DNA from 3 places in the Salinactinospora qingdaonensis genome. Region 3 is predicted to be linked to each of the others. Evidence: predicted binding sites of a transcription regulator. Region 3 holds the regulator's gene; each other region holds the start of a gene.

Region 1 (4,552 bases), on a different contig from region 3:
GGCGGCCCATGTCCTGATAGCGCGGTAACGCCGACAGCAGGGCGATACACACCTCTTGGGCGACGTCGTCGGAAGTGTGAGCGTGCCCCGAAACCCGGCCCAGGCGCGCTCGACAGTAGCGGACCACCATGGGACGGACCTCTCGAAGGAGCGAGTCGACCGCACCGCGGTCGCCTTGAACGGCTCGTGAGGTCAGGTGGTTCAGCTCCGTGTCTTCCGCTCTCGGCTGGGAGGCAGGCCGCTGTGCGAGTCCCCCCGCGACGCGTAGATCCGTCACATATCGAATGATGCCCGCACTCGCAGACTTACACGTCACGATCAGAGGCAACAGAATGGTTACATTAGGGCGATTTGCTCCCTACATATGCGTGTGTCCCGGGCAGTTCCCGGGACACACGTGGTAAGGCTCACTCCCGCCGTGGTGCGGGACACATTCGACTAGTGGCCGTGACCGTGACCGCTGCTGTCTTCTTCTTCCTCCTCCGGCTTGTCGACGACCAGTGCCTCGGTCGTCAGCAGCATGCCGGCGATGGACGCGGCGTTTTCCACCGCGGAGCGGGTGACCTTGACGGGGTCGATGATGCCCTGCTCCATCAGGTTGGTGTACTCGCCGGTGCTGGCGTTGTAGCCCACACCGTTGCCCGTCTCAGCGACCTTGGTGACGACGACGTAGCCCTCGGCGCCGGCGTTGGTGGCGATCCAGCGGGCCGGCTCCGACAGAGCGCGACGCAGGATCGCGGCACCGGTGGCCTCGTCGCCCGACAGACCGAGGTCACCGAGCTGGCCGGCGGCGTGGATCAGCGGCGCGCCACCGCCGGAGATGATGCCCTCCTCGATGGCCGCGCGAGTGGCCGAAATGGCGTCCTCCAGGCGGTGCTTCTTCTCCTTGAGCTCCACCTCGGTGGCCGCGCCCACGCTCAGCACGCAGACACCGCCGGCCAGCTTGGCCAGCCGCTCCTGGAGCTTCTCGCGGTCCCAGTCAGAGTCGCTGGCCTCGATCTCCTTGCGGATCTGGCGGACGCGGTCGTCGACCTCGGACTGGTCGCCGGCGCCGTCGACGATCGTGGTGTCGTCCTTGGTGATCGTGATGCGACGGGCCTGACCCAGCGTGTCGAGCTCGGCGTTCTCCAGCGTGAGGCCGACCTCCTCGGCGATGACCTGACCACCGGTGAGGGTGGCGATGTCTTGGAGCATGGCCTTACGCCGGTCACCGAAGCCGGGCGCCTTGACAGCCGCGGCGTTGAGCGTGCCACGGATCTTGTTGAGCACCAGCGCGCCCAGCGCGTCGCCCTCGACGTCCTCAGCGATGATGAGCAGCGGCTTCTTGGTCTGGAGAACCTTCTCCAGCAGCGGCAGCAGCGACTGGAGGTTGGAGATCTTGCCCTGGTGGATCAGGACGAGAGCGTCCTCCAGCACCGCTTCCTGACGCTCGTTGTCGGTGACGAAGTAGGGCGAGGTGTAGCCCTTGTCGAACTGCATGCCCTCGGTGAAGGCCAGGTCCATGCCGAAGGTCTGCGACTCCTCGACGGTGATGACGCCGTCCTTGCCGACCTTGTCGAAGGCCTCGGCGATGAGGTCACCGATCTGCTGGTCCTGGGCGGAGTTGGTGGCCACGTAGGCGATGTCGGAACGCTCGCCGACCTCGCGGGCGCCCTCGACGAGCAGCTCGGAGACGCGCTTGGCAGCGGCGTCGATGCCGCGCTTGAGCGACATCGGCGAGGCGCCGGCGGCCACGCTGCGCAGCCCTTCGCGAACGAGTGCCTGGGCCAGCACAGTGGCGGTGGTGGTACCGTCACCGGCAGCGTCGTTGGTCTTGGTGGCGACCTCCTTGACGAGCTGGGCGCCCAGGTTCTCGTAAGACTCCTCCAGCTCGATCTCACGCGCGACGGTGACGCCGTCGTTGGTGATGGTCGGGGCGCCGAACTTCTTGTCGATGACCACGTTGCGGCCCCGAGGGCCCAGCGTGACCTTGACCGCGTCGGCTAGGCGGTCGACGCCGCGCTCCAGGGAGCGCCGCGCGGTGTCCTCGAATTCCAGAATCTTCGGCATAGGTGGAAATCCCTCAGTCCGTTACGTGCGTCGAAAAGAAAAGGCCGTCCCGGCCCGGCAGTGGGCCGGCCGGGACGGCAGGTGTTCAGACGTGTCCTGTGGACTACTTCTCGACGACCGCGAGCACGTCGCGAGCGGAGAGGACGAGGTATTCCTCGTTGTCGTACTTGACCTCGGTGCCGCCGTACTTGCTGTACAGGACGACGTCGCCGACGTTGACATCCACGGTGACGCGGTTGCCCTTGTCGTCGAGACGCCCCGGACCCACGGCGAGAACCTGTCCCTCCTGCGGCTTCTCCTTGGCGGTGTCCGGGATGACCAGGCCGGAAGCGGTGGTCTGCTCAGCCTCAAGCTGCTTGACGACGATACGGTCCTCAAGCGGCTTCAGCACGGTCTTGCTTGCGGTGGCGGTCGACACGGTGTGACCTCCCCCTTCAAATTCAAAGATCCGAAACGACATGCTGGTAAAAGGGGCGACCACGGGCGGCCTGTCGTCGCGGGTGCCAGACCGGCCTCGTCGCGATTAGCACTCTACCTTCGCGAGTGCCAATATGAAACATAGCCGGGCCCATGAGGCGCGTCAAACAACAGGTCACGGGGGAAGAAGAAGGTGTCGAACGAGCGGATCGCGGCTTTTCACGCCCTCCTCACACCGGCCGGCCAGCGGCTTCTCCGCGGGCTGGACCGCGCCGAGATCGACACCGACCCGCTCGCCGTGGCGACCCGACTGCGGCGCGAACTGGCCACCTCGGACGCAAACGAGACCGAGGAGTTCAGCGGGGTCGGCGCCGCCGACCTGGTCAACGCGGCCATGACCCAGGCGCGGCTGCGTGGGCGGGCGCGCGCGAAGTTCGGGGAACGCGCCGAATCGATGTACTTCACCACAACGGGGGTGGAACAGGCCACCCGTGCCAGCGTGGCCCGTTACCGGGCCGCACGGCTGGCCGCCACGCTCGACGTGGGGGCTGTGCCAGAGTCGCCGCACGTAGCGGACTTGTGCTGCGGGGTGGGGGCCGATCTCATCGCCATGGCCGAGGCGGGGTTGACGGTCACAGGGCTGGACGCCGACCCGTTGACCGCGGCCGTGGCCCAAGCCAACATCGACGCGTTGGACTTGGGCGATCGGGCCCACGCTCGCGAGGCCGACGTCGTGGGGGTCTCCCCCGGCGAGTGGGCGGCCGTGTTCTGCGACCCGGCGCGCCGCAGCGGGCGCGGCCGGGTCTTCGACCCCGACGACTACTCCCCGCCGTGGCAGGAGGTGGTGGAACTGGCCCACGGCGCTCCGGCCGCCTGCGTGAAGGTGGCCCCGGGGATCGACCACGAGCGCGTCCCCGCCGACGCCGGCGCGGAGTGGATCTCGGTGGACGGCGAGGTCAAGGAAGCGGCGCTGTGGTTCGGTGCTGCCGGCAGCGATGGGGCCGGCCCCCGAGCGACTCTGCTCAGCGAACGCGGCGGCGACCCGGTGACGGTGAGCGCCGCCCCCGATCTGGACCCCCCACCGGTGGCGTCCCCCGGGCGTTACCTCTACGAACCCGACGGGGCCATCGTGCGCGCACACTTGGTGGCCGAGGCGGCGGCGGCTGTCGAGGGGGCGCTCCTCGATCCGGCCATCGCCTACATCACCGGCGACCGCTTGATTGACACTGCGCTGTGCCGTGTCTACGAGATCCAGGAGGTCATGCCGTTTTCCGGAAAACGACTGCGTTCGGCGCTGCGGGAAAGAAGGGTCGGCAGCGTAACGATTAAGAAACGCGGCTCGGCCGTAGACGTGGAAAAACTACGCCGCGACCTCAAGCTGAGCGGCCCCAACTCTCTCGTTGTCGTCCTGACTCGTATCGGCACTCGCCCCATAGCGCTGCTGTGTTCCGAGGTCACAGACGTAGAGCTCCAGAAAGGGACAGCTCAGGCGCAGGAAGCCCCACACGCCGCAGGCTAGGAAAACCGTGATACGCCGCATATCGACCAATCGGGAAATACCAGCTTATTCGCCATAGCACTGCGGTATACCGGGTCGATGTCGCTAGACTGAGCCCGCTGGACCCTTTTCCTCCTTCTCGTGGGTTCACTTGGTGACTCGTACGAGCCGCTCGGCATTTGGACCGAGTCGCGGCCGTTCAGCCGTAACCTGCACACCTACAGCCAGTAGGCGAGTTGCCGCCACATGTAACGCTTGTGTTGCCACATATCCCCTTTTCATCGTTCGAGCACCTTGCCAGACTCACCGCGAGAACACCGCCCATCCCCAGTGGAAACGGATGGGAGGGGCTACATCAATAAGGAGCACCTCGGTGGAACCGACTAACCACAACTTCCTCAATGGGGGAGGTCAGACCGGGATCTCCGACCGTATGCGGGACCTCCTCTCTCAAGCAGCCCAAGAGCACGTCTCCGAACAGAAGTCGCAGGGCGCGATCACCGAGGAGATGCGGCAGCGCCTTGAGGGCATGGAATGGCTGCTTCGCGAGTTTCGCGAACGGGAGCTGACCGCGCTCAGCGAAACCGT
Region 2 (4,552 bases), on a different contig from region 3:
TGCCGCTGCGCCTCACAGCCGACGTCGCGCGCGGCTCCGGTGAGCATGAAGCTGTTGGACTCCCAGATCTGCCCTGGGCCGATCGGTGTCCCCGGCTCCACCAACTCCTCGCCGGTGGAGAGCACGGCCACCCGCGGTCGGGGGCGCACGCTCACCGAGCCACACCCCACCGCGGCCAGTACTGACAGTTCGGCCGCGCCGACCCGCACGCCGGCCTGGAGGAGCGGGCTCCCCTGCCGCACGTCCTCACCGGCCCGGCGCACCGCGTTGCCCTCGGCGGCGGGGCGGCGGATGGCTACCTCGGTCGTTCCGCCGTCGGTCCACTCTACGGGGACGACAGCGGTGGCGCCGGTGGGCAGCGGGGCGCCGGTCATGATCCGCGCGCAGCCTCCCGGCGGGACCGGCTGGGTCGAGGTGCTGCCGGCGGGGATGTCGGCCACCACCGACAGCGAGACCGGGGCGGCCTCGCTGGCACCGGCGACATCGGCGGCGCGTACGGCGTAGCCGTCCATCGAGGAGTTGTCGAAGCCGGGGAGCGCCACTGGCGAGGTGACCGGTTCGGCGAGCACCGCGCCGTGGGCGTCGAGGAGGTCGAGTTCGCGTGGTTCGAGCGGCTGGACCAGGTCCACGAGGTCGGTGATGTGTTGTTCGACGGTCTTCATGCCGCTCCCTCGCCCTGCTCGTCTCGCGTCGCGCTGTCGGTGTGTGACCGGTGACTCTTCCCGTAGCCGTCGAACGCGGCCGGGCCGAAGGCTGGGAAGGGCCACCCGGGCGTCGAACTGCCGGTGGCTCAACTCCGTTTGGCCACGAATTCGCGGAGCCACGGCAGCAGCTCTGTCGCCAGATCCGGCCGGTCACACGCGAATTCCACCACAGTGCGAAGGTAGTCCACCTTGTTTCCGGTGTCGTAGCGACGCCCGCGAAAAAGCACACCGTGTACCGGTCCGCCGTCAACGGGCTTGCGTTGGGCCAGCTCACGCAGGGCGTCGGTGAGCTGAATCTCTCCGCCGCGGCCGGGCGGGGTGTCGCGCAGGACATCGAAGACGGCCGGGTCGCAGATGTAGCGACCGATGATCGCCCAACTGCTGGGCGCCTGGTCGGGGGCTGGTTTCTCCACCAGATCGGTAACGGTGACCACATCGGCGTCGTCGGTGGGCTCGATGGCGGCGCAGCCGTAGAGGGAGGCTTGCTCAGGCTCGACCTCCATGAGGGCGACGACGCTGCCGCCGTAAGTCTGCCGCACGCGGATCATGCGTTGCAGCAGCGTTTCCCGGCCGGCGATGATGTCGTCGCCCAAGAGCACGGCGAAGGGCTCGTTGCCGACATGGGCGGCGCCACACAGCACCGCGTGGCCCAGGCCCCGAGGCTCGCCTTGGCGCACGTAGTGGAGCTGGGCCAGCTCACTGGACTCGCGTACCGACTCCAGGCGCTCCTGGTCGTTTTTGAGGCGGAGGGCCTCCTCAAGCTCGTAGGCCCGATCGAAATGGTCCTCGATGGAGCGCTTACTGCGGCCGGTGATCATCAAAACGTCGGGAAGTCCAGCGGCGACGGCCTCCTCCACGACGTACTGGATCGCCGGTTTGTCGACGATCGGCAGCATCTCTTTGGGCGTGGCCTTGGTAGCGGGCAGGAAGCGGGTGCCCAGGCCCGCTGCTGGGACAACGGCCTTGGTGACGGGTGCCACATGGGGTTGGGAATCAGCCATGTCGGCACTTTAGGCCACAACAGCGACGGAAGATTCCTGGCATGCGGAGGATGACCTGCGGCTGCATCTGATTTGTACTGACAAAAGGGGTATACGGAGAATCCAGGCAGTTGCGAGGAAGGAAATTATCGACCGATTCTTACCTGGGGCGAGGGTCGAATGCGGGCAGTGTCACACTTGAACCACCATGGATCAGCACCAGGCCAAGCGCGAGATGCGCGAACGACTCCTCGCCGCGCGGCGTGCCATGCCGGCGGCCGAACGCACCGCTGCCGGCTCGGCCCTGCGCGACGCGGTACTCGCCCTTCCCGGCATCACGATGGGCGGCACCGTGTGTGCCTACCACTCGATCGGGACCGAGCCTCCCACGCACAAACTCGTCGCCGCGCTGTGGAAGCACGGTGTCTACGTGCTGCTGCCGGTCGTGCTCGCTGACGGCAGTCTGGACTGGGCGGCCTACGAGGGGCCCGACAGCCTCACGCCGGCCGATCACGGCCTCCTCGAACCCATGGGACAGCGCTACGGCGCCGAAGCGGTACACCGGGCCGCGGCGGTGATCTGCCCGGCTTTGGCGGTGGATCACGGCGGCGTCCGGCTGGGGCGCGGCGCCGGGTACTACGACCGGGCGCTGGCGCGGGTCGGGCCGAACACGCTGACGTTGGCCGCTGTCTATGACGACGAGTTCGTCGACACCGTACCGGCCGAGCCCCACGACCAACCGGTAGGCGCGGTCGTCACCCCGGGTGGGGGCGTGCGACGACTCGCCCCGCAGTGAGCCGACCGCCGGCGAAGGCGGCGGCCACGTGGGGGCCGTCGAGGTCAGCGCACCGCTCTGACCTCGATAGGGAACAGTCTCCTCGGAAAAGGCGTTGCTTCACGTGGGCTGAGGCAGCCGGGCGATGGCGCCTCCTGCCGGCCCGGTGGTGCGGGACCGCACCGCGAGCGCGTACTATTTAGCAGTCGATGGGCGAGAGTGCCAGCAAGGAGGATTCGTGCCTACCTACCAGTACGCATGCACCGACTGTGGTGCCGATCTGGAAGTCGTGCAGAAGTTCAGCGACGACGCGCTGACCGACTGCCCCGAGTGCCAGGGGCGGCTGCGCAAGGTGTATTCAGCCGTGGGCATCGTGTTCAAGGGCTCGGGCTTCTACCGCACCGACAGCGGCAACAAGCCCAACGGCTCCATCACGGGCGGCTCGAACTCCTCGGAGTCGGGTTCCTCGGACTCCGGTTCCACCAGCGATTCCACCGCGTCGAGCTCCTCGAACTCGTCGAGTTCCGGCTCCGGCGACTCCGGCTCCAGCAGTGGTGGTTCGGACAGCTCCGCGAGCGCCGCCTCGAACACTAAGGTCGCCTGAGCCTTCCCTTACCCCTTTGTGGTCTCGCCATTGCCCGGCCGCGCCGCACCGCGGCCGGCCATCCTCGCGCGACCCGTGGTGTAAAGGTCGGTCACCGTCGCGCTCTGCCGGCGTGTAGTGGTCCTATTTCCTCCTTGCGAGGCCACGCCGGGTTGCCGCAAGCGCCCCTGCCGCCCCGCGACCCGCCTGTGCAGCCGGGTGGTGAGAAGCGAGAAGCTAGCGGGAGTGTGCGGCCACGCCGGCCGCTCCCGAATCCCACGGCGAGCCCCTGGTGGCCGCCCCTGCGGGCGGGGCGTGAGTGCCCCGGTAGTTGGTCCGTGCCGTGAGGCTCATCGGCACGGCCCAGGAGTGCGGTGCGCGCGGCGGCTGTTCGTGGCTGCCCCAGACCAGAACGGCGCATCGGCGCTTGAACCCACCGGGCCACCCGGCGCGGCGGGGCTGTGGATAGCGCCGACATCTCCTCGCCGGCCCGGCCTACGGTACGTGCATGCTTACCGACTCGCCCCGTCGCGGCCGGCTGCGGCGACTGCGTATCACTCTCCTGTTGGCCCGCCACCGGCGCGCTCTGGCTGCGCTGTGCGCCGTGGCGGCGTTGGGTTGTGCCGTACTCGCGGTGCGTCCGCCCGCACCTGCCACGGTTGAGGTGGTGGTCGCCGCGCACGACCACGACGCCCGGCAACCGCTCGAAGCGCGCGATGTCACGGTGGCCGCGCTGGCACGGGAGGCCGTCCCCGATAGCGCCATCTCCGCCGAGCGCGACCTCACGGGAACTTGGCTCAGCGCTCCGGTGCGGCGCGGCGAGGTCCTGACCCCGGCCCGGCTCGCCGACCCGCCCGCTGCGGCCTACGGCCCGGCTCTGGTGGCGGCTCCGGTACGCCTGGCCGATCCGGGGGCCGTGTCGCTGCTGCGGCCCGGCAGCCGGGTCGACGTTCTCGCCGCCGCGGGCGAGGGCCTGGCCCTCGGCGCGGCACGCCCGGCAGCGACGGCCACCACCGTTGTCAGCGACCGGCCTGTGGTCGCACTGCCCGCTGCCGAAGGCGACACCGCGGGGCCGGCGGGAGACTCCGAGGCGCTCGTGGTGGTAGCGGTCACCGAGGAGGAGGCGCAACGGCTCGCCGGGCACGCCGCGGGCAGCCGGCTGTCGGTGACGATCCGCCGGCGCGCGAGGGGCCGGTGTGACCGGCGTGGCCGTAGGCGCCGTACCGGGCCTCGGACAGTGCGAGGTGGCAGGCGACAGCGTGGCCCTCCCGTGAGGCTATGAGCACCGCAGCGCCCCGCGGCGACGAGGGCCCGGCCGTTGCACCCGTTATTCGCCGTGCACGGCCTCGTATTCCCAATGCCAAGGCTCGAATGGGTTGGAGTAGGCCCACTGGGGGTGGAACCAGCCGTATTCGCGGGAGTTGGCCTCCAACCAGTTGAACTGCGGTGATCCCTGGTTCTGCACCCCGCCGCACAGGTCGACCGCCAAGCCCCAGCCGTGGTTACTGGT
Region 3 (4,552 bases):
CGCTGATCGTGGGCTCGGTGCTCCTGGGCACGCCGCAAATCCGCGACGAGGTGCTCCCCGACAGCTTCGCGCCGGCCGCGGGCTCCTCTGAGACCGCTACCCCCACCGAGGGGAGAGAGCCCTCCACCAGTGAGGCCCCCAGCCCCTCCGAGCGCGACCAGCCCCCCGGGGACTCCGACGACACCGCTCCCCACGCCCCCGCCCCCAACATTCCAGTGGAGCCCGAGAGCAGCGAGGAGAGCACGAGCACAAGCCCCGAGTGCATCACCCCCGGCGCCGACCCCGAGGATCTTCCCGACGAGGTCACGGCATCGCCGCAGGAACGGGAACGCCGCCACATCCCGCTGTGCGAGCCCTCGACAAGCCCCTCCACTAGTGGTTCTGCCAGCCCCGACGACGGTTCGGGCAGCGAGTCCGACTCCACCGACGAAACCCCCACCGACGACAGTTCCGAAGAACCAGCCGGCGAGGCGAGCCCCACCGACGACGCCACCGGCGATGCCGGGGCGAGCGTGCCCGAGAACGACGCGGTCAGCGGGGAACAGTCTTAAGACCGGACCTAGCGCGAGCCGCTACCAGCGACCGCAGCGGGCCTGCACCACCGCCAGGGCCGCGAGTCCGGCGGTCGAGGTACGCAGCACGGTGGGCCCCAACCGGGCCCGCCGTGCACCCACCGCGTCGAAGGCGGCGAGTTCGTCGTCACTGAGCCCACCCTCGGGACCTACAACGAGGACGATGCTGTCGTCGCCCTCACCACGGGGCACAGGCAGGCGCGAGAGCGGCTCGGCGGCCGACTCGTGCAGTACGAGCCCCAGCGTGGCCTTGGCCAGCAGCGCAGCGACGTCAGCCCCAGAGGCGAGTTCGCTCACCTCGGGGAGCCGACTACGCCGCGCCTGCTTGGCCGCTTCCCGAGCGGTGGCGCGCCACTTGGCCAGTGACTTGGTCGCGCGCTCGGCCTTCCATTTGGTGACGCAGCGATCCGCGGCCCACGGGACGATCCCGTCCACGCCGGCCTCAGTCATCACCTCAACCGCCAACTCACCGCGCTCGCTCTTGGGCAGGGCCTGCACAACGGTAAGGCGCGGAGAAGGCGGCGGCTCAGTGCGGCGCTCCCGCACAGCGAACGTGACCACATCCTTACCCACCTGCGAAACCACGCAGCGGGCACGGGTGCCTTCGCCGTCGGCGAGGTCGGCGACCTCGCCGACGGCGAGTCTGCGCACCGTCGCGGCGTGTCGACCCTCACCACCGGTGAGGACGACACTGTCGTGGTCCAGCTCGCCCGGCTCGGTGAGAAAGACCGGGGGCGTCATCACCGGGCGCCGTTGAAGGCGTCCCGCAACCGTGAGAAGAAGTTCCCCTGGCCTGGGCTGAACTTACCCGGAGGCTGGTTCTCCGAGCGCAGTTCGGCGAGCTTGCGAAGCAGCGACTCCTGCTCCTCGTCGAGCTTGGTGGGCGTCTCGACATTGACGTGAATCATCAAATCGCCACGCCCTGGCCCGTTGAGGCGCTTGGTTCCCCGCTCGTTGAGGGTGATCACGTGCCCGGAGTTGGTACCCGGCCGCAGGTCGAGTTCCTCGTTGCCGTCCAGCGTCTCGACGGTCATGGAGACCCCGAGCGCCGCCGCGGTCATGGGAACCGCGATCGTGCAGTGCAGATCGTCACCCTGGCGCTCGAAGATCGGGTGCGGGCGCTGCACGATCTCAAGGAAGATATCGCCGCGTGGCCCGCCGTTGGGACCGACCTCACCCTCGCCGGCGAGCTGGATCTGCGTGCCGTCGTCGACACCGGCCGGAATCTGCACCTTGCGGGTGACCTTCTCGCGGACCCGCCCCTCGCCGGCGCAGTCGGCGCACGGGCTGGGGATGCTCACACCCTGCCCCTCGCACTGCGGACACGGGCGGGTCGTCATGACCTGACCGAGGAAGGACCGGGTGACCTGAGACACCTCTCCGTTGCCCTGGCACATGTCGCAGGTCTCACGCTTGGTGCCCGGGGCCGCACCCTCACCCTGGCAGGTCTCGCACAGGACGGCGGTGGGGAAAGTGATGTCCTTGGTGACCCCGAAAGCCGTCTCGGACAGGTCCAGCTCCACTCGGACCTTGATACTGCGGCCTCGGCGCATCCGGTCGCGCGGGCCACCGCGTCCCCCGGCTTGGCCGCCGAAGAAAGCGTTCATGATGTCGTCGAAGGGGAAGCCGCCGCCGAACCCTCCGGCGCCGCCCGCGCCGCCGCCACCACCGGGCGCGTACGGGTCGGCTCCCATGTCGAACATGCGCCGCTTCTCAGGGTCGGAAAGGACCTCGTATGCCTGAGTGACCTCTTTGAAACGGTCTTGGGTGGCCGAATCCGGGTTCACGTCCGGATGTAGTTCGCGTGCGAGTCGACGATATGCCTTCTTGATCTCGTCCTTGGTCGCGTCGCGACGCACTCCAAGAATCGCGTAGTAGTCTCTGGCCACTTACTGCCCCGCCAAGATCTGACCGACGTACCTTGCCACTGCGCGTACCGCTCCCATCGTTCCCGGGTAATCCATTCGCGTTGGGCCGACCACGCCCAGTTTGGCCAGCGATTGGTCACCGACGCCATAACCCGCGGAGACGATCGAAGTCGACTGTAGTCCTTGGTGAGAGTTTTCCGCGCCGATGCGGACGGTAAGCATAGAAGGATCGCCGGCCTCGCCTAGCAAACGGATGAGGACGACGTTTTCTTCCAACGCTTCGAGTATCTCTCGCAGGCTAGTCGAGAAATCGACCGAGGCGAGGTTGGCCGTGCCACCGAGCACGACCTTTTCCTCGTGCTTCTCCACGAGGCTCTCCAGCAGCACCGAGAGGACGGCAGCCGCCAGGGGACGCTCCTCTGGGGGCAGCCGGGAAGGCAAGTCCGACACAGCCGGGGGAACCTCGGTAAGCCATGTTCCCACAAGCGTCTGATTGAGCAGGAGCCGCAGGTTCTCGACCTCATGCTCCTCAGCGCTCTCCAGCCCGTCGATAACCCTCTGCTCCACCCGCCCGGTATCGGTGATGAGAACCATCATCACCCGCTGGAGGCCAAGCGGTACCAACTCGATGTGCTGCACCGCCGAACGTGTGAGCGACGGGTACTGTACGACCGCCACCTGCCGCGTTAGCTGGGCCAGCAGGCGCACTGTGCGCGTCACGATCTCTTCGAGGTCGACGGCGCCCGAGAGGAACGTCTCAATGGCACGCCGCTCGGCCGTCGACAGGGGTTTGACCGTGGACAGGCGGTCGACGAAAAGACGATAGCCCTTATCCGTGGGAACCCGGCCGGCACTGGTGTGCGGCTGGGTAATGTAGCCCTCTTCTTCGAGGGCCACCATGTCGTTGCGGATGGTCGCCGGCGAGACGCCCAAGGCGTAGCGCTCGCCGAGAGCCTTGGACCCCACGGGCTCGTTCGTGGACACGTAGTCCTCGACGATAGCCCGCAACACCGCGAGTTTTCGATCGTCGAGCACGCGCTCACCTCCTGGCACTCCGTGGTCTCAAGTGCTAAGTCTATGCGGAAGCGTCCAATCCTCCCCTAAAGCGGGCGGATGCGCGAGCACGATGCCATGACAGTTCGGCTCCAAACACTTTCAGTTCACGGCCGTAACGTGAGGCTGAGGGGGCTACTGCCGATAGAATCGCCCACCGTGCGCAGCGATTCCGGGAACAGGTACGGCTCGGACGTGCTCGCGGGCGACTGGCGGCGGCTTCGTAAAGGACGGGTGCGCGAAGTGCCCGCAGAGCGGGAGCTTGTCGTGGAATCAGCCGACGAGGGGTTTTGCGGTGCGGTCGTCGACTGGGACAAGACGACCGTCACCCTGGAGGACCGCCACGGTCGTCGGCGAGTGTTCGACCTCGCGCCCGCGGCGTTTCTGATCGACGGCGAGCCGGTGACCGTAGTCCCCCCAACGACTGCGGCCTCTCCGACTGCCCTGCGCAGCGCCTCGGGATCAATCGCCGTCTCGGGCCTGCGGCCACGTGTGGCCAAAGAGAGCCGCATCTACGTCGAGGGCGTGCACGACGCTGAGTTGGTCGAACGCATCTGGGGGCACGACCTGCGCGTCGAAGGGATCGTGGTGGAGTATTTGGAAGGGGTGGACGTGCTGCCGCAGGTGGTGGCGGAGTTCGCCCCAGGGCCGGAGCGACGGCTCGGCGTCCTCGTCGACCATCTCGTGCCCGGCTCCAAAGAGAGCGCGATCGCCGAACACGTCACCTCCCCCCACGTGCTCGTGGTCGGGCACCCTTTCGTCGACATTTGGGCGGCTGTGAAGCCGGCGGTGGTGGGGATCGATGCCTGGCCCGAGGTTCCCCGCGGCGTGGCGTGGAAGGAGGGGGTGCTGCGTGCCCTTGGCTGGGAGGAGGAGCCCGGGCAGGCGTGGCAGCGCATTCTGGCGGCGGTACGCTCCTATGCCGACCTGCGTCCCGAACTCCTCGGCCGCGTCGAGGAGCTGATCGACTTCGTCACTGCGACCGACCCGGCGTCGCTGAGATGATCCCTGTGACAAGAGCCGACACCGGTCGGCACCACCGCGCGCCCGCGCACGGTG

What was found. The regulator HrcA, encoded in region 3, represses chaperone genes, less so after heat shock. The targets are predictions, from matches to a motif close to TTGGCACTCTCNNNNNGAGAGTGCCAA.
Region 1: a site for HrcA is predicted at 2,573-2,599, ahead of groES (co-chaperone GroES). Genes of this name have one in related genera too.
Region 2: a site for HrcA is predicted at 2,659-2,685, ahead of ABD848_RS11315 (FmdB family zinc ribbon protein). Genes of this name have one in related genera too.

The regions. Positions count from the first base shown of each region.
Region 1 is NZ_BAABDD010000036.1:28,146-32,697, forward strand. It holds gene ABD848_RS22305 (sigma-70 family RNA polymerase sigma factor) at 1-277, opposite strand, end outside; gene groL (chaperonin GroEL) at 439-2,049, opposite strand; gene groES (co-chaperone GroES) at 2,153-2,467, opposite strand; gene ABD848_RS22320 (class I SAM-dependent methyltransferase) at 2,660-3,985, shown strand; gene ABD848_RS22325 (apolipoprotein A-IV repeat region-like domain-containing protein) at 4,338-4,552, shown strand, end outside.
Region 2 is NZ_BAABDD010000008.1:229,379-233,930, forward strand. It holds gene glp (molybdotransferase-like divisome protein Glp) at 1-662, opposite strand, end outside; gene galU (UTP--glucose-1-phosphate uridylyltransferase GalU) at 791-1,705, opposite strand; gene ABD848_RS11310 (5-formyltetrahydrofolate cyclo-ligase) at 1,893-2,480, shown strand; gene ABD848_RS11315 (FmdB family zinc ribbon protein) at 2,698-3,063, shown strand; gene ABD848_RS11320 (RcpC/CpaB family pilus assembly protein) at 3,551-4,324, shown strand; gene ABD848_RS11325 (D-alanyl-D-alanine carboxypeptidase family protein) at 4,370-4,552, opposite strand, start outside.
Region 3 is NZ_BAABDD010000025.1:50,228-54,779, reverse strand. It holds gene ABD848_RS19755 (hypothetical protein) at 1-551, shown strand, start outside; gene ABD848_RS19750 (16S rRNA (uracil(1498)-N(3))-methyltransferase) at 573-1,313, opposite strand; gene dnaJ (molecular chaperone DnaJ) at 1,313-2,461, opposite strand; gene hrcA (heat-inducible transcriptional repressor HrcA) at 2,462-3,475, opposite strand; gene ABD848_RS19735 (DUF3097 domain-containing protein) at 3,653-4,498, shown strand.